3 regions of the Pseudoalteromonas sp. 4NS20-0020 genome follow, and region 3 is predicted to be linked to each of the others. Evidence: predicted binding sites of a transcription regulator. Region 3 holds the regulator's gene; each other region holds the start of a gene.

Region 1 (11,096 bases), 140 kb from region 3:
CATATCGCTTAGGCCCTTTTTCATCAGCAAACTTTATACCGCATTTAGACTGAATGTATATGTGCTCTCTCAGCTCTGGGCGCTCACTGAGTGCTTGACCAAATACCTGCTCTGCTTTGCCAAAAGTGTATATATCTGCGTGATCAAAAAAATTAATACCGCCTTCAATCGCGTTATCAATGCACTCGTGGGTTTGTTTAAGGTGCGTGCTGGTAATCGGGTCTTTATTCCAACCGCCTCCCAACCCCATACATCCAAATACAAGTTTACTAACATTAGGTAAGTAGTGAGCTAATGGAGTGTGAAGCATAATGACTATCCTTAAAATTGCGAAGAGCCACCACTTTAAACAAAAACTTCAAAACAAGAAACCATTAACGAACAGAAGTTTCGGACAAAAAAAAGCGCAGTAAACTGCGCTCAATGGTTGGTTGAAATTAAATCTCAATTTAGCCAACAAGTGCCAACAAAATACCTGCAGCAACAGCACTGCCTAAAACGCCCGCCACATTAGGGCCCATTGCATGCATAAGTAAAAAGTTATGTGGGTTATTTTCAAGCCCTACTTTATTAACTACACGCGCAGCCATAGGAACGGCTGACACACCAGCGGCACCAATTAACGGGTTGATAGGTGTTTTAGATATTTTATTTAAGCCTTTAGCCATAAACACACCTGATGCTGTACCAATACCAAAAGCAAGCGCACCCAGCACTAAAATACCAATAGTCTCTACTGTCAAAAAGTCATCTGCAGCGAGCTTAGAGCCAACCGCCAATCCTAAAAATATAGTTGTTATATTGATAATTTCGTTTTGCGCACTGTTACTTAAGCGGTCAACAACACCCGACTCACGCATTAAGTTACCCAAACAGAACATACCTACTAGCGGTATTGCCGCTGGTAAAAACATGGCTGTTGCAGTAAGCACCATAAGTGGGAAAATAATTTTTTCCTTTTTAGATACTTTACGTAGCTCAGGCATTTTAATTTGGCGCTCTTCTGGTGTTGTGAGTGCACGCATAATAGGAGGCTGAATAATTGGAACTAGCGCCATGTATGAATAAGCCGCTACCGCAATGGCACCTAATAAATCAGGCGCTAATTTTGAGGCTAAAAATATTGCCGTTGGACCGTCAGCGCCACCAATAATAGCAATAGCCGATGCATCTTGAAGGGTAAACTCAAAACCCGGAATAAAGTTAAGTAGAATTGCGCCAAATAAGGTCGCAAAAATACCAAACTGAGCCGCAGCTCCCAACAATAACATACGAGGGTTTGCTATTAACGCACTAAAATCAGTAAGTGCACCAACCCCCATAAATATTAATAGTGGAAAAATACCGGTATCTATACCCACATAGTAAACTGAGTATAAAAGCCCACCAGGATCTGATAGTCCAGCAACCGGAATATTAGTTAATATCGCGCCAAAGCCAATTGGTAATAAAAGCAGTGGCTCAAAGTTTTTAGATATCGCTAAAAACAATAACAAACAGCCTACTGCAATCATCACCAAACCAGGAAACGTAAAGTTAGCAAGGCCAGTAGCCTGCCAAAGGTTTAAAAGACCTTCCATTTACATTTACTCCTTAAGCCAGCGCAATAATTGCGTCGCCCGTGGTCACTGAGTCACCCTCAGACACAAGCACTTCAGCAATGGTACCAGTATGCATTGCGCGAACTTCAGTCTCCATTTTCATGGCTTCCATAATCACAACAACATCACCTTCGTTTACAACTTGGCCGGCTTTTACTTTTATTTTAAAAATATTACCTGCTAAAGGTGCATTTAACGTTTCACCCGAAGCCACTGAAGCAGATTGAGGTAAGTGCTCAGAATCTTTTAACGTTACCTCTTTAAGCTCACCGCCTTGCGCTACGACAACGTCGTAAACCTTACCGTCTACCTTAACGCTATATTGCTCAGCCTTAACACTGTTACCTTTGGCTGACACCTTAGCTGGTGACTTACTTGAATTATCTTCTACGCTAGGGACTGGTTCAAACGCATCTGGGTTGTTACGGTTTTTGATAAACTTCAAACCAACTTGCGGGAACAGTGCATAAGTAAGTACGTCGTCAATTTTATCATCAGCGAGTGTTAAACCTTGTTCTTGCGCTTCTTTTAATAGCTCAGCTTCAAGCGTTTCAAGTTCAGGCGCAATATTGTCAGCTGGGCGACACGTAATAACGTCGCTACCATCAAGTACTCGCTCTTGTAGCTCTTTGTTCATTGGAGCTGGAGTTAAACCGTACTCACCTTTTAATACACCTGCGGTTTCTTTTGTGATTGTTTTGTAACGCTCACCGGTTAATACGTTAAGTACTGCCTGCGTACCTACAATTTGCGACGTTGGCGTAACAAGTGGAATAAAGCCTAAATCTTCGCGTACACGCGGTATTTCAAGTAACACTTCGTTAAGCTTATCGGCTGCACCTTGCTCTTTAAGCTGGTTTTCCATGTTAGTTAACATGCCACCAGGTACTTGAGCCAATAAGATTCGTCCATCAACCCCTTTAAGGCTACCTTCGAATGCAGCGTATTTTTTACGTACATCTCTAAAGTAAGCAGCAATTTCTTCAAGTTGGTTTAAATCGAGTTCGGTATCGCGCGCGGTACCTTCAACAATCGCTACAATTGTTTCTGTTGCTGAGTGACCGTAAGTCATACTCATAGAAGAAATAGCGGTATCAAGCATATCAATACCGGCATCAATAGCTTTTTGATATGTAGCGGTGCTTAAACCTGTTGTAGCATGGCACTGCATAGCGATTGGAATAGACACCGTTTCTTTAAGCGCTTTTATAAGCTCTTCTGCATCGTACGGTTTTAATAAACCCGCCATATCTTTAATACAAATTGAATGACAGCCAAGCTCTTCTAATTGCTTAGCTAAAGTTAACCACATATCAAGTGTATGAACAGGGCTTACCGTGTACGAAATAGTACCTTGAGCATGAGCACCTACTTTTACAGCCGCTTTAATCGCAGTTTCTAAGTTACGCACATCATTCATTGCATCAAAAATACGGAACACGTCAACACCATTTTTATGTGCGCGCTCTACAAACTTTTCAACTACATCATCAGCATAATGGCGGTAACCTAATAAGTTTTGACCGCGTAATAGCATTTGCTGTTTAGTGTTTGGCATCGCTTTTTTTAGCGCACGAATACGTTCCCATGGATCTTCACCTAAATAGCGAATACACGAATCAAATGTTGCCCCGCCCCACGACTCAATTGACCAATAACCTGCATCATCTAGTTTGCTGGCAATCGGTAGCATGTCGTCTAAACGCATACGAGTGGCAAGTAATGACTGATGAGCGTCACGTAGAACCAATTCTGTTAATTTTAATTTAGCCATGTGTGAGCCCCTTATTTGTTATTTGATTTGTACTGAGCAATGGCAGCACTAATAGCAGCGATGTGCTCATTTGGCACACCTTGAGATTTAAATGATGGTGATTTAACTGGAGTCGCAACGTCAGCAGGGCTAAAACGCGCCACCAAGTTAGACATAATTGTAACTGCGCCAATTAATATTGAAAGAAAGACAAACACCCCAACCATTCCTGTTAGCATTAAGCTACCAGCAGTTGCAAGTACAGCACCTATATCCATTCTTCTCCCCTTGAAACCCATATCGAAAAATAAAAAATCGATTTAGTTAAATATTTATTCACTAGATAATAACAAAACAAATACCTTTGTCTAGCCATTGTAAATTGGTAAAACCAATTAAAATAAAAATAACATATAACCAAATTTATTAACCACAGTAAAAACCCTTACTCATCAACACCCCATAATACACAGAAAAAATACTCACTATATCTATAAGCTATAGGTAAAGTTTAAACAAAGCCTATTTTTGCGTACTCTACTAAGCCTACTGTGACTAATAAAATGTAGAGAAAATAAAATTTGTTAATTGGTCTTACCAAGAGTAGCTTTTCGGTGGCGATATATTTTTGTGTGTGAATAAGTTACACAACCCAACGTAAAAGTTACCAATCAAGCAAACTCAAAAACGCAGAGAAAACACATAAACAACTGATATTAAACAAAAATATATCATGGCACGCAACTAGCATTAACTATTGTGTACAAATTTGATAACCAAGGAGAAAACAATGTTACGCTGGACAATCACATTTTTAGTTATTGCTTTAATCGCTGCAGTGTTAGGTTTTGGTGGCATCGCGGGTGCCGCAGCTGGTATAGCAAAAATTATATTCTTTATTTTTATAGTACTTTTAGTTATTTCGTTAGTTTCAGGTGCGCTGCGTGGTAAATCGCCCAGGTAGGCATATACTCAACTAACACTACAATTTTATTTATTTACAAGGAATTACACTATGAACTCTACAACTTTAAAAGCAGCACTAATTGGTCTTTTCGCAAGTTTTTTCATCATGGGTTGCCAAGATAACAACGCAGAAGAAGCCGGCGAACGTATTGATGAAGTAGTAACAGATGTACAAAACTCTGTTGAAGATACGTGTGAAGAAGTAAAAGAAGGCGTAAACGCTGAAGAAACTAACTGTTAATAGTTAGTATATTAAAAAAACGGCCACCTGGCCGTTTTTTTGTGCCCGAAATAAATGCACGCATTATAAAGCTGCTCATTTATAAGCGAACTTGCTAAAATATATAAAACGATTTTTAAAGCAAGGCACTATGTCATTTTCAACTACCTACACACTTGATAAACCCTACTTTTATGAATGCTTTGACGAGTCACTTCCTTACAGTAAACGCGCGCAGCCTAAGTATTTTTTACTGGTACTATTAGTTTCGCTTGGTTTATTTAGCATTTACGGTTTAGCTGATCATTATTTAGGAACATTTTTGATCATGGTTGCTGTACTCGAATGCGTTGCTTTTTATTATCGCAGGCCATGGTGGGTAACCAGACAAATGTTTAGCAGAGCATCAGGCTCAGAGGTTACGCTCACTTTTGATGATGAAGGCATTAAATCGGCAAACCATTACAAAAGCTACCAGCTCGCTTGGCAAGACATCACTGACGTAATCGAAACACCACAGGGCTTATTGATAAAAAATAAAAACAACATGCAATATATCTCTAAGCAAATACTCACAGATGAAATGCTCGACTTTATAAACAAAAAAGCCACTCAATGAGTGGCTTTTTGGCTTAGCTAAATAAATTATTTAGTTAAGTATACGTGTTGATTAAGCATTGCCCGGATTAGGGTTAGACTTTTCAGCTTGTATACGCATGTAAATCTCTTCACGATGCACTGAAACGTCTTTTGGTGCATTTACACCAATTCGAACTTGATTTCCTTTAACTCCTAAAACGGTCACTGTTACTTCGTCACCGATCATAAGGGTTTCACCTACTCTACGAGTTAGTATTAGCATTCTCTTGCTCCCATGTTCCAATAAAAATTATAAGATTCCGCTTATCCATATTAATGAAAAATAGACTAAAAAGTAAGTAAAAACTCACTATCTATCTACTTTCCGTTAAAAATACTTTGTGTAATGCACGAACAGCTAGTTCGAGGTACTTTTCATCTATTAAAACTGAAATTTTAATCTCTGATGTAGACACTAAAACTACATTAATATTTTCATTTGCTAAGGCATCAAAAAATAAACTAGCAACACCCCAGTGCGATTTCATTCCCATACCAACAGCAGATACTTTTGCAATGGTTGTTAGCCCGATTATATTTTCAGCACCTAAAGACACCTTTTGCTCGGTTAGTAACTCAAGTGCTTGCGGGTAGTCGTTCGAGTGCACAGTAAAAGCATAGTCTATTTTTTCAAAGATATGATTAACTTGATTAATCATATCTATTTCGATGCCGTTATCAGCAAAAAGTTTCAATATTTTTACAAGATTTTGAGTGCCGCTTTGCACACCCTGTACCTTAATTAAGCACTCATCAGCATTAAATGCAATACCCGAAACAACTTTACTTGGCATATCGTCTTCCTCAAACGTAATCAATGTTCCTTCATCAGGGTTAAAGCTCGAAAGCACCCTTAATGGAACATTGTGTTTACCTGCCGCCTCAACAGAACGAATATGCAATACTTTAGCACCTAAGCTTGCTAACTCTAGCATTTCAGCAAAGGTCACTTGGCTCATTCTTCGTGCGTTAGGTTCAACCCGAGGATCTGTAGTATATACGCCGTCAACATCAGTATAGATCTGACATTCATCAGCTTTTATGGCCGCAGCTATTTCTACAGCCGACGTATCAGTACCGCCTCTGCCAAGGGTTGTTATATTGCCTTCAACATCACGCCCCTGAAATCCGGCAATAATAGCAATACGGTTATGCTCAAGTTCATGCTTTAAACGTGTAGCTGCAATGTCTGTAATGCGGGCTTTACCGAACATATTATCGGTTTGAATATTAACTTGATCAGCTAATAGGCTAACGGCTGAATGGCCGCGTTTGATAATAGCCATAGCCAATAACGAAACCGATACTTGCTCGCCGGTACTAATTAGTACGTCGAGCTCGCGGTTACTAGGACGGGAATCTATTTGTTTGGCAAGATTAATTAAGCGGTTGGTTTCTCCCGACATAGCCGAGAGCACCACAACCACTTGATGACCTTGTTGCCTAGTTTTAACAACAAGGTCGGCGACCGCTTCTATTCGCTCTATTGAGCCAACCGACGTGCCGCCATACTTCTGTACAATTAACGCCACTTAGGCTTAAGTACGCTCAGTTAACCAAGCAGTAACGCTATCAAGTGCAGCAGCAAGGTTTTGTGGCTCAGAACCACCTGCTTGTGCCATATCAGGACGACCGCCACCTTTACCGCCTACTTGAGAAGCCATGTGGTTTACAAGCTCACCGGCTTTTACTTTGCCAGTTAAGTCTTTAGTCACACCGGCAATTAGGCTTACTTTGTCGCCACTGGCAACACCTAGGGCAATAACACCTGAGCCAATCTTGTTTTTAAGGTCGTCAACCATACCGCGAAGCGCTTTAGACTCAGTGCCTTCAACATTTGCAACCAATAGCTTAACGCCATTAATTTCTACAATCGAATCAAGTAACGACGCACCTGCTGCGCTCGCTAGCTTATCGTTAAGCTGAGCAATTTGCTTTTCAAGGCCTTTAGACTTCTCAAGTAAAGATGATACTTTTTCAAGTACCGATGCGCTATCGCCTTTCACAAGCGCTGCTACATCGCTAAGCTGTTGCTCTTGCTCACTTACATAAGCAACTGCATCTGCGCCAGTTACTGCTTCTATACGGCGAACACCTGCAGCAATACCACTTTCAGATACTATTTTGAATAAGCCAATATCGCCCGCGCGTTCAACGTGTGTACCACCACAAAGCTCAATTGAGTAATCACCAATGGTGACTACGCGTACTTCGTCGTCGTACTTTTCGCCAAACAGCGCCATAGCACCTTTCGCTTTAGCATCATCAATAGCCATAAGCTCAGTATTAAGTGCAAAGTTACGGCGAATTTCGTCGTTAACTACACGCTCAATGTCACGTAGTTCGTCTTTAGTTACGGCTTCAAAGTGCGAGAAATCAAATCGTAAACGATCCGCTTGAACTAACGAGCCTTTTTGGCTTACATGCTCACCTAATAACTGACGTAATGCTTCGTGTAAAATATGTGTAGCTGTGTGGTTTTTCTTGATGTTCTCACGACGAGCATCATCAATAGTGGCATCCACTTTATCGTTAACACCAATACGGCCTTGTACTGTACCGTGGTGCGCAAATGCATTACCTAGTTTAGTAGTGTTAGTCACATTAAACTCGCCACCAGCCACTGTAATTGTACCGGTATCACCCGTTTGGCCACCAGATTCTGCGTAAAACGGTGTGCGATCTAGTATTACAATGCCTTCTTGGCCATCTTCTAATAACTGTACGGCCTCACCACCGGCAAACACTTCAACCACTGTCGCGCTGTAATGCGTGCTGTCGTAGCCTTTAAAGTCAGTGTGTTTATCTGATTTTAACTGCTCGTTGTAATCGGCACCAAATTTACCAGCTTGCTGCGCAGTTTTACGCTGTACAGCCATGCATTCTTCAAAGCCTTTATGATCAATGGTCATTTGGCGCTCACGCGCAACATCGGCGGTTAAATCGGCAGGGAAACCATACGTATCGTACAGTTTAAATACTAAATCGCCAGGGATCACATCGCCCTTAAGGTCGCTTAAGCTTTCTTCTAAAATAGCTAAGCCACGCTCAAGTGTTTTACCAAATTGCTCTTCTTCAATACGCAGTACTTTTTCGATAATTTCTTGTTGCTTAGCAAGCTCTGGGTACGCTTGACCCATTTGCTCAATAAGTGCAGCAACTAATTTAAAGAAAAACGCGCCTTGTGCGCCAAGCTTATTACCATGGCGTACCGCACGGCGAATAATACGACGAAGTACGTAACCACGGCCTTCGTTAGATGGCATTACACCGTCTGAGATTAAAAACGCACATGAGCGAATATGATCCGCTACTACGCGAAGCGACTTATCGTCCATATCTTGCGCGTTAGTGACACTCGCCGCCGCTGCAATTAAGCCTTGGAATAAATCGATTTCGTAGTTTGAATGCACGCCCTGCAAAATAGCAGAAATACGTTCAAGGCCCATGCCCGTATCAACAGATTGCTTAGGTAATGGCAGCATAGTACCGTCGCTTTGACGGTTGTACTGCATAAATACGAGGTTCCAAATTTCGATAAAACGGTCGCCGTCTTCCTCTGGAGAGCCCGGAGGACCACCCCAAATATGCTCACCGTGATCGTAAAATATTTCAGAACACGGACCACATGGGCCTGTATCACCCATAGACCAAAAGTTATCTGAGGTAGCAATACGAATAATGCGATCTTCACTTAAGCCAATATCTTTTGACCAGTACTCAAACGCTTCTTCATCATCGTGGTAAATAGTAACAAGCAGTTTTTCTTGAGGTAATTTAACAACCTCAGTTAAAAACTCCCACGCAAACTTAATTGCTTCTTGCTTAAAGTAGTCACCAAAACTGAAGTTACCTAACATTTCAAAAAATGTGTGATGGCGCGCCGTGTAACCCACGTTTTCTAAATCGTTATGTTTACCACCGGCACGCACACAACGCTGCGAGCTTGTTGCACGTGTATATGGGCGAGATTCTGCGCCTAAAAATACATCTTTGAATTGCACCATACCGGCATTGTTAAACAATAACGTGGCATCGTTACCCGGAATAAGCGAGCTTGAAGGAACAACTTGGTGTTGCTTGCTGGCAAAAAAGTCTAAAAACTGTTGCCTAATTTGTGCGGTAGTCATGTGCTGCATGTGAAAATCTCACCTGTATTTACTGTGATTGCATTGCAAAATCGATTTGTTCGTAGCTAAAACCTCGATACATTAAGTAGCGCACGCGCTTAGCCTTGTCTTTGTAATCGAGGTTTGCCGGTGTATTTGAATATTTTTTGTTATACGCATCCTGCGCAAGCTCAAACCAGTCTATTTCAAGCTCTTCAACTACTCTTTCAAGTAGCGAACGGTCAATCCCTTTACCCATGGCCTCGCTTTGAATTCGCTTAAGCCCATGGCATTTAAAAATGTGTTTTCTTACAAAGCCTTCACAGTAACGTTGCTCGTTTATAAAATTGTGCTTTTCGCACCAATCAAGCAAGTTTTCGATAAACTCATCTGTGGCTTCTTTTTGCTGTAATTTAAAGGTTAACTCACGACGCGAGTATTCTTGGCGCCCGAGTAACCAAAGTACATAATTTTTTAATTTTTGTTTTAACTTATCATCCATTAAGCGTCGAAGCGTCCGCTTGTTTCACTGCTTAGTGGCTTAACATTTTTGTCGTCACTTGGCGGGACAATCGGCATAAAAATCGCCTGATAAGAAACAAAAAAACTAATGTAGCAAATCGGCATTAAAATCAACAGTGGTAAGAACGATAAGAACATAGAAACCGCCATAAATAGTACGCAAATAACGCCAAAAACACTCAACGGAAACAAATTATGATAAAAAACCATAAGCGATTGCTTAAGCGCCGTTAAAATACGTTGCTCTTTATTAAAATAAACAAGCGGTACCGCATAGGCAAAGGCCGTTAAATAAATAAGCATGGCCATAAAAAATAAAACAACACTCGCACCCGAAATACTCGCAATAGTTTGCTCAAGTGCAGCTTGAGGTTCAAGCCCTGGCTGGCTCATAATTGCCACGGCATCAGCAAATAAACCGTTTGCTAATAACGCCATTAAAATACCCGCACCCATTTGGTATAACGCCAAACGTACCAAGCCTAAACGGTTTCCTTTAGCTGAAAATGGCTTAAGAATGTCAGCCAACATTATTTTACCGCCTTGCTGTTTGGTCAGCACTGCTTGGTAAAAGCCAGCAGTTAAAAAAGGCGTAGCCAGTGCAGCAACCACTTGCAGTAAAGGTAAAAACAACGACAGTAAGCCCACAATGCCAATAAATAAATGCATAAAAATAAACGTCATTGGCTGGGTTTTAAAAATAAGCCATCCCGCTTTTAACCACTTTAGCCCGGCATCTGCTTTAAATACTCGTAATTGTGTAGACATACTTGCTCTTAATTTATAACGAAACACGCCAAGTATAACTTGGCGTTGGGTGGGATCACAGAGGCAGACCAGTAATATTAAGGTTTTTTAATTTTTTTAATATCTAGCATATGTGCGCCATGCTTTATTTTGGTTTCTAAGTAGGCTTTATTACCTGCTACACCCGCCTTTATGTGTGCGTGTGTACCAATAACTGTATCAACTTCAATACCCGCATCTTTCAAAGCATTGAGTTTTTTAGGATTGTTGGTCATTAATTTAACGTGCTTTAAGTTAAGCGCATTAAGCATTAATACCGCATCCGAAAAGTCGCGTAAGTCGTCTGCAAAGCCTAAATGGTTATTGGCCTCGTAGGTATTCATACCTTGCGATTGCAATACGTAAGCATCAATCTTATTGTATAAACCAATACCACGGCCTTCTTGGCGTAAGTAAAGCAAAATACCGCCTTGCTCGTGCATCATTTCAATACATTCGTTTAACTGTTCGCCGCAATCACAGCGTGACGAATGAAAAAC
Region 2 (11,096 bases), on a different contig from region 3:
AAAGCACCATTGCAATACCAACAAGCGCGCCTTTAATTTCGTCCATTGATTTGCGGGTTGCATCAAGCGCTGAGAGTTTTTCTTCGGTCATCAGTCGCTCTACGTTTTCTACAACAACAATGGCATCATCAACTAGTAACCCGATGGCAAGCACCATGGCAAACATGGTCAATGTATTAATTGAGTAACCAAAAGTGTATAAAATACCAAACGTTCCCAGCAGTACCACTGGCACTGCAATTGTTGGAATAAGCGTTGCTCTAAAGTTTTGTAAAAACAAGTACATAACAACAAACACCAACACAACCGCTTCTATAAGCGTATGAATTACTTTTTCAATTGAAAGCGCCACAAATGGTGTAGTGTCGTAAGGCACAACCGCTTCAAGTCCCTCAGGAAAAAATGGCTCTAATTCAGCAATGGCATCTTTTACACCCTGCGCAGTATCAAGCGCGTTGGCGCCACTGGCCAATTTAATCCCTAAGCCAGAAGCTGGTTTTCCGTCATAACGCGCGACAACCCGGTAGCTTTCTCCACCTAGCTCAACACGGGCAACATCACTCAACTTTACAAAAGAGCCATCTGCATTGGTTTTAACTAAAATATCTCTAAATTGCTCAGGAGTTTGTAAGCGGCTTTGCGCGGTCACAGTCGCGTTGAGTTGCTGTCCCGCCACCGCAGGCATAGCACCTAATTGCCCAGCCGACACTTGTGCATTTTGAGCACTGATAGATGCACTTATATCTGCAGGCGTTAATTTATAGTTTTGAAGCTTAGCCGGATCTAACCAAATACGCATTGCATACTGCGAGCCAAATAACTGTACTTCACCCACACCTTCAACACGTGAAACAATATCTTGCACGTTTGATGACACGTAGTCGCCAATATCAATGTTGGTCATGCTGCCATCTTTAGACATAAACGCATAAACCATCAAAAAGTTACGGGCTGACTTTGCAACCACAACACCTTGCCTTTGAACGGCTTCAGGTAATAGTGGCGTTGCAGTAGCTAACTTGTTTTGTACTTGAACCTGAGCAATATCAGGGTCGGTTTCAGCGCTAAACGACAGTGTGAGCGTTGCTGAACCGCTAGACTCTGACGTTGACGACATGTATAACAAGCCATCTAAGCCTTTCATTTTTTGCTCTATCACTTGTGTAACAGTATCTTCGAGCGTACGCGCCGATGCACCTGGGTAGGTAGCCGTAATACTTATTGCTGGCGGCGCGATAGACGGATACTGCGCAATAGGTAAACTTTTAATTGCTAATATACCTGCTAGCATCACTACTATGGCAAGTACCCAAGCAAATATAGGTCTATCGATAAAAAATCGTGACATGTAAATTCTCCGTTATTGCGCTTTAGCAGTTTGAACTTCAGATGGGCTAACTGGTGCGCCCGGGCGAATTTTTTGTAGCCCTTCTACAATCAGTTTATCTCCTTCCATTACGCCATCGGTTACAAGCCAATTAGATCCAATGGTGCGATCTGTTTTCAAAACGCGGCTCTCTACCGTATTGTTTTTGCTAACAACCATTGCGGTAGGTTCACCTTTCGAGTTTCGACTAACACCGCGCTGTGGAACTAAAATAGCGTCGTTTTTAACACCTTCAACAATTGAGGCGCGAGCATACATCCCTGGAAGTAGTAACTTTTCAGGGTTAGGAAATTTAGCGCGTAATGTAACCGAGCCTGTACTTGGGTCAACTGTCACCTCAGAAAACTGTAAAGTGCCTTTATGAGAATATAAAGAGCCATCTTCCATAGTGAGTTCAACATCGGTTTGACTGGTTGAATCTACACTTAGATCGCCAGAAACAATCGCTTTTTTAAGCTTGGTTAATTCGCTACTCGACTGCGTTAAATCAATATAGATAGGATCTAGTTGTGTAACTGTTGCCAAAGAAGTAGCTTGGTTGGCACTTACTAACGCACCTACGGTGACATTCGATTTACTAATTTGCCCACTAATAGGCGAAGAGACATGACTGTATTCTAAATTAATTTTTGAGGTTTGCAGCTGCGCTTGAGCAGTAAGGAGTTCGGCTTTTGCTTGCTTATAGGCTGCATCAGCCTCGTCGTAATCTTGCTGGCTAACCGCTTTAATTTTTAATAATTCACTATAGCGAGACGCTTTAGCTTTACTGCTTGCAATGCTTGCTTCAGCGCGGGCAACAGCAGCTTCACTTGCCGCTAAATTGGCTTCAAAAGTAGCAGGGTTAATTTGGTAAAGCGCTTGACCTTTTTCTACTTGAGACCCCTCGGTAAATAAACGTGATTGCACAATACCGCTTACTTGCGGGCGTATTTCTGCAATTTGAAATGCACTAATACGTCCAGGCAACTCTTGCCTTAAAGTTAGCGATTGTTTTTTAAGCGTAATAACCCCTACCGGCACAGCTTTAGGAGCAGCTGCCTGCGACTGCTCTGTCACTTGGTCACAACCAGTTAACGCAACTGAACCTAGGAGAACTGAAAATACAAATAAAGCGGTGCTAGAACGCTGCATGTCAAATACCTTTAATTTAGAGTGAACGATCATTCTAAATTAAATTTTAGTGAGAATACATCTTAATAAGCCGATCTTTACACAAAATTACACTCAACTATGCGGCCTCATACTTAATCACCAAGTAATGTTAATAAGGCTTTTATAATAAACATTTACACCTACAAGCTAACTATAATGCTCAGCGCACTGTATTTTTTAAAAATAGAAAAGTGCTTACGCAAAAACCTACTTTGTTTAAATTAAAGCCTAGAAGTACATAGTGAAGAGATTTTAATATTATATTTCAGTTAATTAGAGGTATGGTCATTTAGCCAGATACCCATTAGGCCATAGCCAAATACAATTGTTATAACGAACAAATTTATAAACTTTCATTAACAAAAAAGCCAAGGCGAACTTGGCTTTTTTATTCATGACGTGGTTAAGCGTTTATAAAGTGATTAGGATGGCAAGCTTTAAACTAATCTAGATACAAGCAATTGCTCTACACGAATACCTTCAACATCAACCACTTCAAATTTAAAGCCCGCATAACTTATATGCTCAGCACGTTTAGGTATACGTTTCATGGTGTAAATTAAAAAGCCTGCCACCGTCTCAAAATGTATTTGCTCTGGGAACTCCTCTATATCAAGCACTTTAGCTAAATCGGTAATTGGCGTCAGTCCGTCAACTAACCACGAGCTTTTATCTCGCTCGATTATTAGTTCATCCCCTTGGTGAGTTATTAAATCTCCCATAAAGCCTTTCATTAAATCTTTTACAGTAACAATACCAACAAGCAGCGCGTATTCGTTTACTACAATAGCAAATGGTTTAGCGGCGCTTTTAAATGCATTTAATGCCTCTGACAAACTTAATGTTTCTGGTAAGTAAAATACGTCAGTATCAACTAATTCGTCATTGATATTAGCGGCTTCACCTTTAAGTACTTGGCGTAAAATATCTTTTGATTCAACAGAGCCATGTAATTTGTCTAAGTTACCCGACACAACTAAAAAATGATTGTGCGGGTGATCAATAATTTTGGTCGCAATGTCATTACTGCTTTCGTTTAAATCGAAGTACACAATTTGGTCACGCGGGGTCATTACGCTTGATAAAAAACGAGCTTCTAAATCAAACACATTACCTATTAAATCATACTCTTGTTTTTGCAAACTACCATACTCAGCGCCAGCTTCCATCATAGCAACAATGTCTTCTGTGGTTACATTATCTTCACGCTCTGCGGGAACTTTAAACAGTCGCAGTACAAAGTTAGTCACGCCATTAAAAAACATCACTAAAGGCGTTAATGCAAATGTAACCCAGCGCATTATGTTAACGACCTTAACGGCGACAGCTTCTGGCATGATCATCGCTAATCGCTTTGGCATTAAATCGGCGAATAAAATAAATAACGAGGTAATAGTAAAAAATGAGAATAAAAAGCTAATTTTTTCTACATATGCACCCTGATAAAATAAAACCAATACTTTTTCAACGTATGGCGATAACGCTTGTTCACCTACAATGCCACCTAATATAGCGATAGCATTAAGTGCTATTTGTATCATGGCGAAAAACGCGCCCGGATTTTCTTGCAGTTTTAATACTGCAGCTGCATTTAAACTGCCTTCGTCTGCCATTACACGAAGTTTTATTTTTCGTGACGCTGCAATTGCTATTTCCGACATAGCAAACAACGCACTGATCAAGATCAATAGACTAATCCCGATTAAATCACCCATTTAACGCTCCAAAAAGTTAGCGCTTTTAATATAAAAAGCAGCTGATTATAGTCGCTTTTTTAATCGCAGCAATTGATATTTTTACTTTATGTTTAAGTTTTTATTATTCAGTTAGTTAAATGATTTTTAGCCACTAATTAAGAGAGGAGGTTTGTCTAAATGCAAGCTGTAACTGTGTAATTAACGACTCATCCATATTTATGTTACATGCAAAGTATAATGGAGATTGAGCCGTATTTAAATCTAGCACTGGCTCGAGTAAATTTAACTTTGGTGATGTTTTGAGACGGTAATTAAATTGTTTTTTACTCAGAATGACAAAATCAAGAATGTCACGGCGTGCACTAATTAACTTATCTATTTTATCTAAGTTATCAATCAGCAACAGATGCCGGGTTTCGTTAAAACCGCGTTCAAGTAAATAATGATGGCTAAAGTTATCTCTTAATACTGCTATTTTATAGCGCTTGGCATCATGTAAAGTCTTTAACTTTATGCCTCGAGATTTCAGCCCATAAATCGCTGACTCAAACTCTTCAAGTTCAGCTATCCACACAAAGTTATTTTCTCTTGGTGGCAAACGAACAATTGAGAAAATACAGGTGTTTTTATCTCGAAGGGCTGCGTTATAAGACACACTCCAATTGTTAGCCGACATAGTGTAACTAATACCAGCAGCATCAAGGGCGTTTTTTACCTTTTCTACAGAGCGACCTGCCAATTGGTTGTTTGCATCGAGATATTGAAAGTCAGGAAACACCTCCGTCACTATGTTAATTTCGTGTGCTTTTACTGTCGTACACAACACGCAAAGTAAAAAAACAAATCCCTTCATTGGGTAAAAGCCTCAACTAAATTAGTGCAATTATTCAATAAATATAGTTGAGGCTTTGTAGACTGCTAGTTTTGAGTATTTAATAAAATAAGATTAAGCCAATAGCATTCGTTTTGAAGCACTTATTTATTCATCGCATTAATTAAAAACGCTGAAATTTTTGCGCCTTCTTTTAATGTTGTTTCAGAACTTGCTTGGCCCACGAGTGAACTATCGGTAAATGGTGCTATTTCCATCATATCAGCGCCCGTAATTGGAAATTGATCGGCAATGGCTGATAAGATGTCTAGCGCGTGCTTTGGTGTTAAACCGTTATCTTCCGGTGTACCGGTTGCAGAAGCAAATTCGGCATCGAGTGCGTCAATATCAAAACTTACATACACTTCATCAACATTATCCGCTTTTAGTTGCGCGATAGTCTCTGCAGCAACAGCGGCTGCACCGCGTTCAATAATTTCATGCGCCCAATGTTGCTTAACCCCAAATGTGTTTTCCCAGTGTGATTTTGGTTTTCCACTTGAACGTATACCAAATTGAATTAAGTGATGGGGTGCAGGTAAAAACTCTAAAATATGTGTACACCAAGAGCCAAAACATAAATCTATACCCAAGCGCTCCACAAGCAAATCGGTGTGCGCATCAAAATGAATAATAGCTGTGCGCTTACCTTGCTCACGTTTAGCTTTTAAATACGCTTTGGTTAATGGATAACTAATAGAGTGGTCGCCACCAATACCAAAAACACCCTTATCTTTGAACGTCGCGTAAAAGCTGTCGCACACATCTTCAGTAATTGATAACGGACTTACGTAGTAGTCGTTATTTTCGTTTCCGTATAGCGCTTTTTGGCAATTAGAGATAGTTGCGTCGTTTAGGTATTTGTCATGTAACAAATGCGGAATAACACGCACATCACCTAAGTCGAACGAATGACATTCAGGGTGCTGATCAATTAATGCTGAGCGAACAAACAAAGGCCCCCAATTGGCACCACGTAAAATACCGCCACCACAATCAGAACTAATTCCAAGCATGACCGCTTTATGGGGAGAGTGAGGCAACTCATTTAACGATTCGCGCCATAGCGTATCTACATTTTCGGTTTGACCATACAGTTTATTTCGAAGTGCCGCTTTTCGCTCTTTTGCAGTATTAACGGTAAAAACACCATCGCCAGGAGCACATAAGCAGTGCTCTACTTTACTATTAAATGCTTGAATTTCTTGACTCATAATAAATCCTTATGAATTGTTCAGTGCGTATTTTAGTGATTATTTATGCAAAACGATTAAACAGGCCTAAACTTTAAATAATTAAAAAATTAAAAATTTTCTTTGTCTGTATCATTAAAAACCCTTTCAAAACCAACTTAAAATAAAAACATAAGAAACTGATATTTAATAACTTTTAATTAATGCAGGCAATCATCATTTATGACTAACCACTTAGTTGAGTGATACTTATAATGCTTGCGCACACAAGTCAACCGCACAAGTAAACCAGCAATCCATGGGTGTGCTTGAATATTCATAGTTGATGAATAAAATACGCTAAAGCCCTATTTTACTGGCTTAAACAAGCACTCAATTATATTAATACGGACATACGTCCTGTACTTAAGAAAGGTTTCTAGCAATTATGCTAGATTGATAAAAATTATTTTAAAAAGGCTTAGATATGGAAAAGGTATTTCACTTAGGACTATGTATTGACGATCTACAAGGTGCAAAACTTGCGATTGTGCCCGGTGACCCAGATCGCGCTGCACGTATTTCTCAATTCCTAGACAACCCAACCTGCCTTGCTCAAACACGTGAGTTTCATGTTTATCTAGGTCAACTAAATGGCCACTCTGTGGTTATATGCTCAACCGGTATTGGCGGCCCATCTACATCGATTGCAGTAGAGGAACTTGCTCAATTGGGCGTGCGTCAATTTTTACGTATTGGTACTACGGGTGCTATTCAGCCGCATATTAATGAAGGTGAAATTTTAATTAGCCAAGCGTCTGTACGTTTAGACGGTGCAAGCCAACACTTTGCACCACTTAGCTACCCTGCTGTGTCTGATTTTTATGCAACACAAGCCATGGTTGAAGCATGTAAAAACTTAGACATTGACTTTCATATTGGTATTACAGCGTCTAGCGATACATTTTACCCAGGCCAAGAGCGCTACGATACTCATTCTGGTTATGTGCCAAAAGCATTCCAAGGTAGCTGTGAAGAATGGCAAAAGCTGGGCGTAATGAACTACGAAATGGAGTCGGCCACATTATTCACTATGTGTGCAGCCCTTGGCTTGCAAGCAGCCTGTGTTGCCGGTGTATTAGTTAACCGTACTCGTCAAGAAATTCCTAACGTTGACCACGGTGAAATAGAAAGAAAATCAGTGGCTGTTGTATTAGAAGCCGCCAAGGTGCTACTAGGTTAATTTTACTTTATAAGTAAAATTAATATGAAAAAGCACAGCTTATTAGCTGTGCTTTTTTGACACTATTTAAGCGCTGCACTAATTACTTTTAGCTCTGGCAAATCAGTAAATCCCGATAGTACCGCTTTCGAAACACCCGCTTGATTTTCGTGCCCTTTCGTTTCTAAAAGTGTGATGCCTTTCACCGTCTCTTTATCAAAACTAAGGCCGGCTAAAAAGAACTGACTCAACGCACTTTGCAGAGGCGATAAACTTGGGCTATAGGCTGCGTTTTCTGCATAACTGCCGTAAAAATCCCCATTATCAAATGTACTTACCTTGACTGCACTAAAATTTTGACTGTACGGTACATATGCATTTAGCGCAAAGCCAGCAAAGGTCTCTTCGATCTGTTCGTCATCAAAAACCGCAAACTGAGGCTTTGGGTTAAACAAGCTAAATTCGTTACCTAAATCGGTTGGTCCAAACGAGTGAGGTAATAGCTCTACCAATTTAAAATGTTGACTTGGAAGTAAAATATCAAATTCTTTTGCGTCGGCTAATTCATTCATAAATTGGCGACAGTAGCCACACGGAGCGTCGCTTATAGCAATTTTAAGGATTTTTTTAGCGCCATTTAACCAAGCGTTATTAATGGCAGACTGTTCTGCATGAACAACGAGACTCAGTGCTTGATGATCAAACTCTACATTAGCGCCAAAATAAAAATTAACTTGTTGCTGCTCATCTATAGCTTTCACAATTGCACCAACATGAAAATGTGACACTGGAGCCACTGAAAACTCAGACGCTAAGGGCACTAAACCTTGTAACAGTGAATCGACAGAAACATTAAACTCTTTGCAAAGCTGTTCAATGTTGTTGGTGTTTAATATGCCGCGCTGCGACTTTAATTGGCTACGTAAGGACGCTGTTTGCGCTACGTTTAACGTGATATGAGAATTTGTAAGGGCTGTATCTTCTTGTACAGTAAAAGTTGCTGAAGCCATAATGTATTTTAATTATTCAATGGCTAAGTAGTTTAAAAGTTTAAGACCCAAATTGCTAGGGCCTGTTGACCTTTCAGGCTTAAAACTTGTTCAAACTAGAGACTATTTAATCGTGGCGCAAGGTTTGTAACCATGTGGGCTAAGTAAACCGAGCAAAACCTCCTCGCCCTGCTCATGCTCCTTACCTACATTCATGTAGGCAACAAAGAGTTAATCGCACCTAGGGCGAACCTTCGGGCAGCGCGTGTTTGGTATTCATGCTGCGTTATTGCCTATTTATCGGGAATAAACACACTACATAGGCGCTGCCTTGCCTAAGCACCAAATACACTGCTGAAAATTTAACCGCGAAAGGTAAATAGACCTTAGGTTATTAAACACAAAAAAAGGGAACACGGCGTGTTCCCTTGCTAAATAACAAACGTTAACGATTAACCGGTATTACGCATACCTGCAGCAATACCTGTCATAGTGATCATTAATGCATTATCGATGTCACCTTCGTTATGCTCCTCGTTAGAGCGGGCACGGCGAAGCAATTCAACCTGCAAGACATTGAGCGGATCGGTGTACGGGTTTCGTAAACTAATCGACTCTTTTATCCAAGGCTGAGCTGCAAGTAAGCTTTTTTGAGGACTTAACGACTGCACAAGCTCAATGGCTTCCTCAAGCTCTTTTCGCAACGTTACACCTAACGGCTTGTACATATCTTCCACCAGCGCATTATCATAGTGCTCACTTAACCAGCTATCGGCTTTACTAAATACCATTTCAAGCATTTCTAAACGAGCTCTAAAAAATGGCCAATTGAGGCTCATTTCGTTTAGTGTTTCTAAGCCATATTGATCTAGCGCCTTTTTTAAGCCTGTTAACGCACCTAACCAAGCGGGCAACATTAACCGGTTTTGACTCCATGCAAAAATCCATGGAATAGCACGTAAACTTTCAACGCCCCCATTAGGGTTGCGTTTTGCAGGACGAGAGCCAAGCGGAAGTTTAGAGAGCTCTAATTCTGGCGTTGCCATTCTAAAGTAAGGAACAAAATTCTCGTCGTGGCGAACAACATTGCGGTAATGCTCACACGACCGCTCACTAATAAGCTTCATAACTTCGCGCCATTGTGGTTTAGGCTCTGGCGGTGGTAATAAGTTACTCTGCAGTACTGCCCCTGCATATATATTTAAGCTTTGTAGTGCTACATCTGGCAAACCAAATTTAAAGCGTATCATTTCGCCTTGCTCTGTTACCCGTAAACCACCTTTAAGTGAGCCTGGCGGTTGCGAGTGCAGTGCTTGTGCAGCCGGTGCACCACCTCGACCAACAGTCCCTCCTCGGCCGTGGAATAACACAAGTTCAATGCCGCGCTCGTCTGCAAGCTGCACGAGTTTATCCATTGCTTCATATTGGGCCCAACCTGCTGCCATCATACCGGCATCTTTAGCCGAGTCTGAATAACCAATCATTACATTTTGCGTATTTTGAATATGGCCGCGGTACCACACATTATCGAGTAGCGTCGTGATCACGTCGCTGCCATTATTCAAATCGTCTAATGTTTCAAATAATGGGGCAACTGGCAATTCAAAACTACAGCCGCTTTCTTTAAGAAGTAACTGTACAGCTAAAATATCGGATGCAGTGCGTGCCATTGAAATAATATACAAACCAAATGTTTTTTCATCTTGCTTTGCAATTACATCGAAGGTGTCGAGCACTTCTTGTACATCAGGGCTTGGTTGCCAATGCTTAGGAATAAGCGGACGACGCGAATTAAGCTCCGCTAGTAAAAATGCTTGCTTGTCTTGCTCTTGCCACTGGTTGTAGTCCCCTAACCCTAAATAACGCGTAAGTTCAGAAAAAACGTCGCTGTGGCGTGATGAATCTTGACGTACATCCAGTTTTGCCAAACGAAGACCAAAACTGTTTAAACGATGCATTAAATCAAGTAGTAACCCATCGGCAACGACTTTCATGTTGCATTTTAATAATGAACGATAACATACCTCAATTGGGTGCTTAAGCTGGTTAATATCAGTAACAAGATCTTGTGCGTCAGTGCGTTTGTGTTTAATTTTTGCACCTAAATGCGCCACTGTTTCAGACACTTCGCCTTTAAGCTTTTTAAGCACAGTGCGGTAGGGTTCAAAATCTTGGCCTGCCAACTCAATGAGTTCGTCGCTGGCGTCAGACATAGATAGCTCAGCGCATAACGTATCAATATCTCGGCTATATAAATCAAGTGCCATCCAGCGACCATGGTCAAGAACTTGCGAAGTAACCTGTGCAGTAACGAATGGGTTACCGTCTCGGTCTCCACCCATCCAAGAAGTGAATTCAATTGGGCTGTAGTCAATGGGCAACTCTAGACTTAATTGCTCTTTAGCATGCTCCGAAAATTCACGTAAAAAACGCGGAACAGCATGCCAAAGACTATTTTCAATAACTGCATACCCCCATTTGGCCTCATCAACAGGCGTTGGGCGCGAACGACGAATATCGTCTGTATGCCACGCTTGGCTTATTAACTGAGCAATTCTATTTAAAATAGCTTCGCGCTCATGCTCCAAGTTATCTTTTCGCTCAAG
Region 3 (11,096 bases):
TAATAGCGCTTATTAATGATGAGCAATATCAGCCAATGGTTATTTTTCCTGCTGAGGATGTAGAAGAGGGGCGAGCTATTACGCAAGTGAATATTGAGCCTAATAAAAAGCCGCTATTCATATTTTTAGATGGTACATGGCGTGAAGCGAAAAAAATGATTCGTAAAAGCCCATATTTAGATAACTTGCCCGTATTGTCTATAACAGCTGATAAGTTATCAGATTATCGCTTACGAGTTGCGCCTCATGCGCATCAATTAGGCACAGCTGAAGTAGGTATTTTAGTGCTAGCACTCGCGGGTGAAATGGATGCAGCTAAAAAGCTTGAGGATCACTTTATAAAGTTTAGAGATGCGTATCTTATGGGAAAACGAAATAAAGGCAGACCAGAGTCTCTTTAATACCGATTGTATTGAGTGGTAGTATTAAATTTAGGGCAAAGAAAAGCGCGCTCTATCTCTAGGCGCGCTTGCGGAATCTTCTAATTTTCTGCATCCTGCAATTGAACTTAATCAACTCCAATTTTTACTGTTCCATGTTTATTGCTATATTACTTTTTAGTTCTATGCAATATAAGCCAATCCGGGCTTATCTCCTTTATTCCTATACGTCCTGTTGCGGTAAAACCTATTACCAAATCCTTCATTTGCACTTCCTAGTGCTTCCGTGTTGTTATCAGTCCATTGTGTTGCCTGTTAAGACCTGTCCTTTATATTCCTTCAACTTCCTGTTAAGCAACACTCCAATGTTGCACTCCTTTATGCATCTTCCTGATGCTGTCCGTTTATTAACACTCCGTTGCGATACTCATCCTGAGCCTGTCCTAACTCCGTGTTATCCTTCATAACCAGTCACTGGTTTGCGAGTAATTAATCCCTGTCCTTTTACTCGTTAAGCGTCATTGCTTAGTTGATGAAGTAATTATAGGTGGATGGTCCATCTAAAGTAGGACAAAAACGCTAAATAGTTTATGTATTATTATTGTTAAATATTATATAGTTATTTAATATCAATGGCTTATGTTTTTTTTGGTAGGTTTTTAATCGGTGTTTTACTTATAAGCTGCCACTTCCGTGAGATATCTCTTACAGGGTATTTCTGTTTTGGACGCTTTTTTAGTATTTATGGGTATTTAGGGTGTGCACTTTTTAACTGTTCACGGTAGAATTATTGATAATAATTACTATTTAGGTGGAATAATGAAGAAAACACTCGCTATCGCTTTAGGATTTATCGTATCGGCGCCAGCCTTTGCAAATGATGTTGTTAATATTTACTCTTTTCGCCAACCTTTTTTAATACAACCTATTTTAGACGATTTTACAAAACAAACCGGTATTAAAACAAATGTTGTGTTTGCTAAAAAAGGCTTAATCGAGCGTGTAAAACGCGAAGGTAAACATAGTAAAGCTGATTTAGTTCTTACTTCTAATTTTAGTGCACTCATTCAATTGGAAGATTTAAACTTAACTCAAACAATTAATAGTACTAATGTAAATGCTAACGTACCTTCTGCTTTTCGAGATGGAGATGGCCAATGGGTCGCGCTAACAAAACGCGTGCGAAATGTATATTCGTCCAAAGATCGTTTGGGCGCATTACCAAAGCTCACTTACGAAGAACTAGCCGATCCAAAGTATAAAGGGCAAATTTGTACTCGTTCAGGTAAACATCCGTATAACCTAGGGTTAGTTGCTTCAATGATTGCTCATCACGGTGAAGCGCAAACTAAAACATGGCTTGAAGGCGTCAAGGCTAATTTAGCACGTAAACCACAAGGCAATGACCGTGCTCAAGTTAAAGCCGTTAAAGAGGGGCTATGTAATCTTGCGTTAGGCAATAGTTACTACTTAGGTAAAATGTTGCAAGACGAAGAACAAAAAACATGGGCTGAGGCGGTACACATTAATTTTCCTAATCAAATTAATCGTGGTTCACATATCAATGTTTCGGGGGCCGTTATTACTAAATATGCTAAAAACCCTGAAAATGCCTTGAAACTCATAGAGTATATGACCGACAATAAAGCGCAAAACATGTATGCATCGCTTAATATGGAATACCCAGTTAAGCCTGGTGTGCAATTATCCAGTTTGGTTGCATCATGGGGCAGCTTTAAAGAAGATAGCTTGCCACTTGATGAGATCAGTAAATATCGTCCGTTAGCGCTTAAGTTAATTGATGAGGTGAAGTTCGATCTTTAATGACTTATAAATTTAAGCTGTCTAAATGGCAGCTATTCGCGTGGTCGACAGGTTTAGTTTTGTCGGCCCCGTTGTTCTTCCTTCTTTTTGAATCGCTACAAGGCAACTCAGAGGTTTTTACTCACCTTTGGGACACTGTGCTTTGGGATTACATTTCTAATACTGTACTACTTATATTGGGTGTGTGTGCACTCAGTAGTGTTATAGCGTTGCCACTTGGTTGGCTAACTGCTTATTGTAACTTTCCCGGAAAAAAACACTTTGAATGGGCGCTCATGCTGCCCCTTGCTATGCCTACTTACATTATTGCCTACGTGTATACTGATTTACTTGATTACGCAGGACCAGTGCAAATTACTCTAAGGGAGTGGTTTGGCTGGCAATCTCCCAGTGACTATTGGTTTTTTGATATACGTACCCTGCCGGGCGCAATAGTCATGATTGCCTTGGTGCTTTACCCATACTTATTTTTAATTTTTAAAACTGCTTTGAGAGAGCAGTCTTTTAAATTGGTGCAGGCAAGTCAATTAATGGGACTTTCCCCAACTAAAAGTTTTTTTAAAGTGAGTCTTGTATTATCTCGCGGCTCTATTGTTGCGGCCCTTGCGCTGATCAGTATGGAAACAATGGCTGATTTTGCAACCGTTAGTTATTTCGCTGTTAGCACGCTAACAACGGCGGTTTACGACACATGGTTTGGTTATTACTCCTTGACTGCTGCTGCAAAAATATCAGGTGTCATGCTGTTACTACTATTTTTAGCGCTTATGGCAGAGCGCTTTAGTCGTCGTAATCAAGCTGTATTTGAACGCCAATCGGGCGTAAATAGCGAAGCACTTTATATTTTAAAGGGAAAGTCCGCTTGGTTAGCAACGGCATTTTGTGGCACGGTTTTACTTGTATCTTTTGTGATCCCGATTGCAGTATTACTTAATTACGCCATTACCTACTTCGAAAAAGCATGGAGTGCTGATTTTTTTAATTATGCGTGGCAAAGCCTAAAAGTGGCAGGAGTTGTGAGCGTAATAACAATTGCATTAGGTGTTTTTGTTGTTTTTTATCAGCGTATAACAACACAGTCTTACCCTCTCGTTCCTGGGCGACTAGCGAGTACGGGCTATGCACTGCCTGGCACCGTATTAGCAATTGCCGTTTTATTACCTCTAACACTGTTAGAAAGTAGTATTAATAATGTATTAGAGCCTTATAATTTAGACATAGGTTTGTTACTAACAGGCAGTGTGTTTACTATTGTGATTGCTTATGTCGTTCGGTTTTATGCTATTGCTCACGGAGCGATAGAGTCGAGCTTTGTGCGTATTAGTCCATCACTTGATATGGCAAGCCAGTCTATGGGTAAAAGCCAAGGCCAAACATTGCGTTTAGTGCACCTACCTTTATTAAGAAGAGGCTTACTGACAGCTGCCTTACTCGTTTTTATTGAATGCATGAAAGAACTTCCTGCTGCGTTATTACTCAGACCATTTAACTTTGAAAGTCTAGCAACGCATGTTTTTCAGTACGTGAGTGATGAGCAGTTAGAGCTGGCTTCTATATCTGCTTTATCTATTGTTATTGTTGGATTTATCCCCTTGTATTTTATTAATCGTTCTATGGAGCAACACACTTAAATGAGTAGTTTAATTTTGCAAGGTGTCAGCTATCACTATAACGGTACAAAGGTGATCGAAAACTTAGACTTAACCGTGGGTAAAGATGAGATTGTATGCTTGCTTGGTGCCAGTGGCTGCGGTAAAACCACCACATTAAAAGCCATTGCAGGCTTAGTTGAGGCCAAGCATGGAAGTGTATTTATAGATGGCAAGCTGGTAAGTGATGAGTCAACATTTATTGCACCAGAGCACCGAAATATAGGTATGATGTTTCAAGATTACGCGTTGTTTCCTCATCTAAGCGTAGCAAATAACATTGCGTTTGGGTTAGGTAAAATGAGCCAATCCAAAAAACAACAGCGTGTGGATGAAATGCTTCAGTTAGTGCATTTGTCTGGTTGCGCAGATAGATTTCCTCACCAGCTTTCTGGTGGGCAGCAGCAACGCGTTGCGATTGCCCGTGCGTTGGCATATAAACCAAGTTTACTACTTCTTGATGAGCCGTTTTCAAATATAGATACCCAAGTTCGTTTTGAATTAATTGCAGATATTCGCCGTATTATTAAGGCGCAACAAGTATCAGCGGTATTTGTTACCCATTCAAAAGAAGAGGCTTTTGCTTTTTCTGATACGCTTGCCATTATGGATCGCGGTAGTATTGCCCAACAAGGCACGCCAGAGCAGCTTTTTGCTGCTCCTAGGTCAAAGGTGGTTGCAGAGTTTCTAGGTCAAGGCATATACTTATCCGCAGAAGCATTAACGGCTACTGAATATAAAACACCTTTTGGCACCGTTGAGTCAGATATGCAAACGAGCTGCTATCCATGTAGTGGTGAGTTATATGTGCGACCTCACCAAATTGAACTTGTGCAAGAGTGTCAAAGTGACAAACTCAGTAAACGGGCTACAATATTAAGTCGTCGCTTTATTGGCTCTGCGTATGTTTATAAAGTTGTTATAGCCGAACAAACGCTTGAAGTTGAAGCGCAATATGGCCAATCATTTGAAATCAATGAGCAGGTTATAATAAAAATAAAACCCCACACAGTGAATTTTTTTGAATCATAGTTAATGTGATTCACTGTGTACATATCTGTAAAACTGAGGAATAACAATGGCGCAAGCGCAATCTGGGATTTGTGCTGAAGCAAACCTGCATGGTTTGCATTTATTTTTTAATGTGTTTGATGGTCAAGACGAATCATTGCGCGCTAAATTAAAACAAGTAAGCGCAATTGAAGAAGAGTTTAATGATCAGTTTTCAGAGTCGATGTTGTCGTGCGTTGTTGCCATTGGCGCCCAATATTGGCCTCATATTCTTCCTGAGTATATTCCTAGTGAGCTGCAAAGCTTTCCAAATATAAATCATCCAGATCACCAAATGAGTGTTCAGCCGTGTGACTTGTTTGTGCAGGTGCGTTCAGACAGAGAAGACGTAAACCACTTATTTGCATTGCAAGTTTTAAAGCTTTTTGCACCTGATGTCGAACTTGTGGAGCAAATACGTAACTTTCGTTTTTTAGATGGCCGAGATTTTAATGGTTTTATTTATGGTGGTGATACGCCACACGGAAGAAAAAAGCGTTCAACTGCTTTAATTAATAAACCTGGTTGTTTTGAAGATCAGGGAAGTTATATTCATGTTCAGCGCTATAAACACGACTTAACTGTTTGGCAGCACTTATCGCTCAGTGAGCAAGAGCAAATTATGGGCCGTACACGACTTGATAATACGCTTATAACCCCAGCACTAAATACCAGTCATGCCACGCGTAGTGAGTTAAAAGATGAAGAGGGGCAACCCCTTTTGTTGAATCAAAGCATGCCTTATGGCGATGTTTATGAGCAAGGTATGTTATGCATAAGCTGCGCAAGTACTGGTACTGCATTTGAGGCTGTATTAAATAGCCGTTTAGGGGAGGGGGAGTGTTACGACCATTGGCTTGATTTTACTCAAGCCGATATGGGGTCTGCTTTTTTTGCCCCCTCAGTTGGGTTTTTAAAGCAAATTTAAACCGTATCAAATAAAATACGTACTCGTTCAAGCGTAACGTCTATTTCAGAAATTTTAGCTGGGGCAATAAATATAGTATCGTCTCCGGCAATAGTACCTAATACACCATCGGCCTTTCCTAACGAGTCAAGTAAGCGGGCAATAAGCTGCGCAGCGCCTGGACTGGTGCGAATAATGATCATCATTTCATTATGCATAATATCAATGACTAACTGGCGTAATGGGCTTTTAGCTGTCGGCACTCCCATTTCAGCGGGTAGGCAGTAAACCATTTCTTGTTTAGCGTTGCGGGTTCGCACAGCACCAAACTTACTTAACATGCGTGACACTTTACTCTGGCTTATATTGTCAAAGCCTTGCTCTTTAAGCGCATCAACTATTTCGCCCTGAGAGCCAAAGTTTTCTTCTTTTAAAAGTGATTTAAACGCTTTTACCAATGCTTCTTGTTTATCTTGAGGTTGCATAGTCTTTATTCATTATTGTTATTTATGCTGTAAATACTACACAAAAATGAATAATTATGCAGCAGTTGTTTAGTCAACTTGACAGTTTGATGCGATAAACCACCAAAGTTTACAACTATGGTCGAAAATATCGCAAAATAGGCCCGATAAATTTGTTTTTAGGCGCTAATTTCATTATCTTAAGGGCCACAAGTATTTCCTACCTCAAATGACGGAGAATTCCAATGAAAGTTGCTGTATTAGGTGCTGCAGGCGGTATCGGTCAAGCATTGTCTTTACTATTAAAAACAGGCTTACCAGCTGGTTCTGAATTATCACTTTACGATGTTGCACCAGTTGTACCAGGTGTTGCTGTTGACCTATCACACATCCCAACTGATGTTAAAGTAGCAGGTTTTGGCGCAGACGATTTAAACAAAGCGCTTGACGGTGCTGATATTGTTTTAATCCCAGCGGGTATGCCACGTAAACCAGGTATGGATCGTGCAGATTTATTTAACGTAAATGCCGGTATCATTAAAACACTAGCTGAAGGCATTGTAGCTAGTTGTCCTAAAGCACTTGTGGGTATCATTACTAACCCAGTAAACGGCACAGTACCGATTGTTGCTGAAGTGTTCAAAAAAGCAGGCACATACGATGCAAGCCGTGTATTTGGTATTACTACGCTTGACGTGATTCGTTCAGAAGCATTTGTTGCTGAACTTAAAGGCGTAGACGTTGCTACAGTTAAAGTACCAGTAATTGGTGGTCACTCTGGCACAACTATTCTTCCTCTACTTTCTCAAGTTGAAGGCGTAACTTTCACTGAAGACGAAGTTGCTGCACTTACTCCACGTATCCAAAATGCAGGTACTGAAGTAGTATATGCTAAAGCAGGTGGTGGTTCAGCTACATTATCAATGGGTGCTGCTGCAGCACGTTTTTGTATGTCTTTAGTTAAAGGCCTACAAGGTGAAGATGTTGTAGATTACGCATACGTTGCTGTTGAAGATGGTGATGCAGAGTATTTTGCACACCCAGTACGTTTAGGTAAAAACGGCGTTGAAGAAATTCTTTCTTACGGCGAGCTAAGCGCATTTGAAGAAAAAGCGAAGAACGATATGCTTGAGACACTGAAAAAAGACATCAAAGAAGGTGTTGATTTCATGGCGTAATAGCCAGAATGAGCATTAAAAAAGCCTGCATTTGCAGGCTTTTTTGTTGCTCGAATGTTATTTACTATTAGTGTTAAATAACAGGCTCGTTAAGGCTAGTGATCACGGTCAACGGCTATACGGGCTAAGCTTACCAATGCGTGCTTGTATTCAGATTCAGGTAAAAAATCTAAGCAAGCAATTGCTTTATCGGCTTCAAGCTCTGCTTTTTGCATTGTAAACTCAAGCGCATTGGTTTGTTTTAACGTAGATAAAATCTCTTCTAAATGTTCCATACCATTACTGTGCTCAATTGCATCACGAATTAACTGTGTTTGATGCGCATTACCGTGTTGCATTGCATATATAAGTGGTAGGGTAGGCTTACCTTCGGCTAGATCATCGCCTATATTTTTACCTAGCTGGTCTGCATCGGCGTTATAATCAAGCACGTCGTCAACAAGCTGAAATGCCGTACCTAAGTGCATACCGTATAAGTTTAATGCATTGAGCGTGGCTTCATCATTATTGGTAATAATAGCAGCAAGCCCGGTAGCAGCCTCAAACAGCTTAGCCGTTTTAGAGTAAATAACTTGCATGTAGCTGGCTTCGGTTGTGTCTGGATCGTTGCAATTCATAAGTTGCAGTACTTCACCTTCAGCAATTATATTGGTTGCATCGGCGAGTATTTGCATAATTTGCATTTTGCCTAAACCAACCATTAACTGGAATGAGCGCGTGTATATAAAGTCGCCAACTAATACGCTAGCAGCATTACCAAATTCAGCGTTAGCGGTCGGGGTGCCTCGGCGTAAGTTTGACTCATCAACAACGTCGTCGTGTAATAAGGTCGCGGTGTGAATAAACTCAACAATGGTCGCAAGTGTAATGTGGTCTTTACCAGTATATCCTAGCGCTTTGGCAGCTAAAATAGCTAACATAGGACGAACGCGTTTACCGCCGCTATTAACTATGTATAAACCAAGTTGGTTTACTAACGCCACATCTGAGCGCATTTGCGCATGTATAAGTTGATTGACGTCATTCATATCGCTTTCTATTAACGCCTGGATAGCTTTTATATCCATTGATCTCCGAGCCAATTTTTATGTGTGAACGGCGCAGATTGTACAACAAAAAACGCACTAGCTCGATATTTTGTGACGATTGATTTAAAAAACCTACCTAAAGTGCTTAATAAGTGCTTAATTCAATCACAAATGTGTTTAATTATTAGACGGTGAAAGGTGGTTTTTGAGTTTGAATAATGGTCGACGCAGGTTGCAATTTTATTAGTAGGGTTATTTTTGCAAAGAGTTAAAAAGCGCTTGGCAAAAGGCTTAATTAATATAAAATAGAGAAAATATTGAATTGCTCTCAAAGCAGCTACTTTTTATTCATTTTAATTACAAAATAGGCTTGCTAGTTATTTCGCGTTAGCGTAAACTTCGCGCCCTATCGAAGAATATTTTAGTTGCGCCGATTTGAGGGTGCACAGACGGAGTTAATTATGTACGCGGTTTTCCAAAGTGGTGGTAAACAGCATCGTGTGACTGAAGGTCAAACGATTCGTCTTGAAAAATTAGACGTTGAAACTGGTGCGGCAGTTGAATTTGATTCAGTGCTTTTAGTTGCTGATGGTGAGAAGATCGAGATCGGTGTACCGTTCGTAAACGGTGGTAAGATAACAGCTGAGGTTGTTTCACATGGTCGCGGTGAGAAAATTAAGGTTGTTAAATTTAGACGCCGTAAGCATTCTCGTAAGCAAATGGGCCACCGTCAATGGTTCACTGAAGTTAAAATCACTGGCATTAGCGCTTAATTAGAGGTACTTAGAAATGGCACATAAAAAAGCAGCTGGTAGTACTCGTAACGGTCGCGATTCAGAAAGCAAACGCCTAGGTGTTAAGCGTTTTGGTGGCGAATCAGTTCTAGCGGGTAGCATCATTGTTCGTCAGCGTGGAACACGTTTCCACCCTGGTACAAACGTAGGTATCGGTAAAGACCACACTATCTTTGCAAAAGCAGATGGTAAAGTTCAATTTGAACAAAAAGGTCCTTTAAACCGTAAATACGTAACTATCGTAACTGAGTAATCAGTAAGGTAGTTAAAAAACCCCGCCTTTGCGGGGTTTTTTGTTTTGAGACAAAAATATATACCAAAGCCAAGCCTGCAATCGGTTTGGCTTCGGTATATAATGTATAAATTAGCAAGCCAATCCCTAAAGTGAGTAATCATGAAGTTTGTAGATGAAGTAGAAATTCGCGCAGAGGCCGGAGACGGCGGAAGCGGTATCGTGTCTTTCCGACGTGAAAAATATGTCCCAGATGGTGGGCCTGACGGCGGTGACGGTGGAGACGGTGGTAGTGTTTATCTACAAGCTGATGAAAACTTAAATACCCTGATTGACTATCAGTTTGAGCGCTTTCACAGAGCTGAGCGCGGTACAAACGGACGTAGCCGAAACTGTACAGGTAAAAAAGCAGACGACTTGTTTGTAATGGTCCCTGTGGGTACGCGTATAACCGATGTTGATACGCAAGAAGGGCTTGGTGATTTGACCCAACATGGTCAACGAATTTTGGTTGCAAAAGGTGGTTTCCACGGCTTGGGGAATGCACGTTTTAAATCAAGTACTAACCGAGCGCCTCGTCAAAAAACACTAGGTACACCCGGTGAAGTACGTAACTTAAAATTAGAGTTACTATTGCTAGCTGACGTAGGTTTACTAGGTTTGCCAAATGCTGGTAAATCGACCTTTATTCGCAGTGTGTCAGCAGCAAGACCAAAAGTAGCTGACTATCCATTTACAACGCTTATTCCTAATTTAGGTGTAGTGCGTCCGGAAGCTAACAAGTCATTTGTAATAGCTGATATACCTGGGTTGATTGAAGGTGCGTCTGATGGTGCCGGTTTAGGTATCCGCTTCTTAAAGCATTTAGAGCGTTGTCGTGTGTTATTGCACATTATTGACGTAATGCCTGTTGATGGATCAAACCCAGTCGATAATGCGTTTGCAATTATAAATGAGCTGCACCAATACAGCCCTAAACTTGCAGAAAAGCCTCGTTGGTTAGTATTTAATAAAATAGATTTGTTACCTGAAGATGAAGCACAAGCACTATGCGATGCGATTGCACAAGAGCTGGGTGAGTCTGAAAATATTTATCAAATCTCAGCTATTAACAAGCTGCATACTCAACCGCTTATACACGATATTATGACATTGCTTGATAGCATGCCTAAAGAGAAGTTTGAGCAAGTTGAAGATGAAGAAATAGAATTTAAGTGGGATACCTACCATCAAAAAGCTACCAAAGGCGACGATGATGATTGGGATGACTGGGATGAAGATGATTACGATGTAGAAGTAGTCTACGAACGTTAATTTTCATTAAATATAAAAAGGAGCAGTGGCTCCTTTTTTGTTTTTTAATAGTAAAGTATTAGGTATTTAATGTGATTATTTCAATGATTGCCGCCATGGCAAATAACCGTGTTATTGGTCTTGATAATAAAATGCCATGGCATTTACCTGCAGATCTTCAACATTTTAAAGCCGTTACTACAGGTAAGCCTGTGATCATGGGTCGTAAAACTTTTGAGTCTATTGGCCGTCCTTTACCTGGTAGACGCAATATTATTATTACGCGCAACACTGACT

Evidence for each region. The regulator ArgR, encoded in region 3, controls arginine synthesis, uptake and breakdown. The targets are predictions, from matches to a motif close to ANTGAATANNTATTCANT.
Region 1: AC27JL_RS11155 (OadG family protein) is a predicted target of ArgR. The motif match lies at 3,678-3,695, and genes of this name have one in related genera.
Region 2: AC27JL_RS05075 (arginase family protein) is a predicted target of ArgR. The motif match lies at 6,356-6,373, and genes of this name have one in related genera.

The regions. Positions count from the first base shown of each region.
Region 1 is NZ_BAAJMI010000004.1:125,287-136,382, forward strand. It holds gene AC27JL_RS11140 (aldo/keto reductase) at 1-310, opposite strand, end outside; gene AC27JL_RS11145 (sodium ion-translocating decarboxylase subunit beta) at 450-1,580, opposite strand; gene oadA (sodium-extruding oxaloacetate decarboxylase subunit alpha) at 1,594-3,375, opposite strand; gene AC27JL_RS11155 (OadG family protein) at 3,387-3,632, opposite strand; gene AC27JL_RS11160 (DUF1328 family protein) at 4,145-4,318, shown strand; gene AC27JL_RS11165 (hypothetical protein) at 4,370-4,561, shown strand; gene AC27JL_RS11170 (YcxB family protein) at 4,692-5,159, shown strand; gene csrA (carbon storage regulator CsrA) at 5,211-5,402, opposite strand; gene AC27JL_RS11180 (aspartate kinase) at 5,494-6,711, opposite strand; gene alaS (alanine--tRNA ligase) at 6,718-9,318, opposite strand; gene AC27JL_RS11190 (regulatory protein RecX) at 9,338-9,790, opposite strand; gene AC27JL_RS11195 (BPSS1780 family membrane protein) at 9,790-10,578, opposite strand; gene AC27JL_RS11200 (GTP cyclohydrolase II) at 10,656-11,096, opposite strand, start outside.
Region 2 is NZ_BAAJMI010000002.1:242,961-254,056, reverse strand. It holds gene AC27JL_RS05095 (efflux RND transporter permease subunit) at 1-1,348, opposite strand, end outside; gene AC27JL_RS05090 (efflux RND transporter periplasmic adaptor subunit) at 1,361-2,518, opposite strand; gene paeA (polyamine export protein PaeA) at 2,977-4,254, opposite strand; gene AC27JL_RS05080 (amino acid ABC transporter substrate-binding protein) at 4,388-5,089, opposite strand; gene AC27JL_RS05075 (arginase family protein) at 5,212-6,321, opposite strand; gene udp (uridine phosphorylase) at 6,767-7,522, shown strand; gene cdd (cytidine deaminase) at 7,585-8,511, opposite strand; gene ppc (phosphoenolpyruvate carboxylase) at 8,943-11,096, opposite strand, start outside.
Region 3 is NZ_BAAJMI010000004.1:266,588-277,683, reverse strand. It holds gene AC27JL_RS11860 (tRNA-uridine aminocarboxypropyltransferase) at 1-401, shown strand, start outside; gene AC27JL_RS11855 (Fe(3+) ABC transporter substrate-binding protein) at 1,200-2,204, shown strand; gene AC27JL_RS11850 (ABC transporter permease) at 2,204-3,835, shown strand; gene AC27JL_RS11845 (ABC transporter ATP-binding protein) at 3,836-4,885, shown strand; gene AC27JL_RS11840 (Dyp-type peroxidase) at 4,932-5,831, shown strand; gene argR (transcriptional regulator ArgR) at 5,828-6,295, opposite strand; gene mdh (malate dehydrogenase) at 6,520-7,452, shown strand; gene ispB (octaprenyl diphosphate synthase) at 7,548-8,519, opposite strand; gene rplU (50S ribosomal protein L21) at 8,942-9,253, shown strand; gene rpmA (50S ribosomal protein L27) at 9,270-9,527, shown strand; gene cgtA (Obg family GTPase CgtA) at 9,669-10,820, shown strand; gene folA (type 3 dihydrofolate reductase) at 10,892-11,096, shown strand, end outside.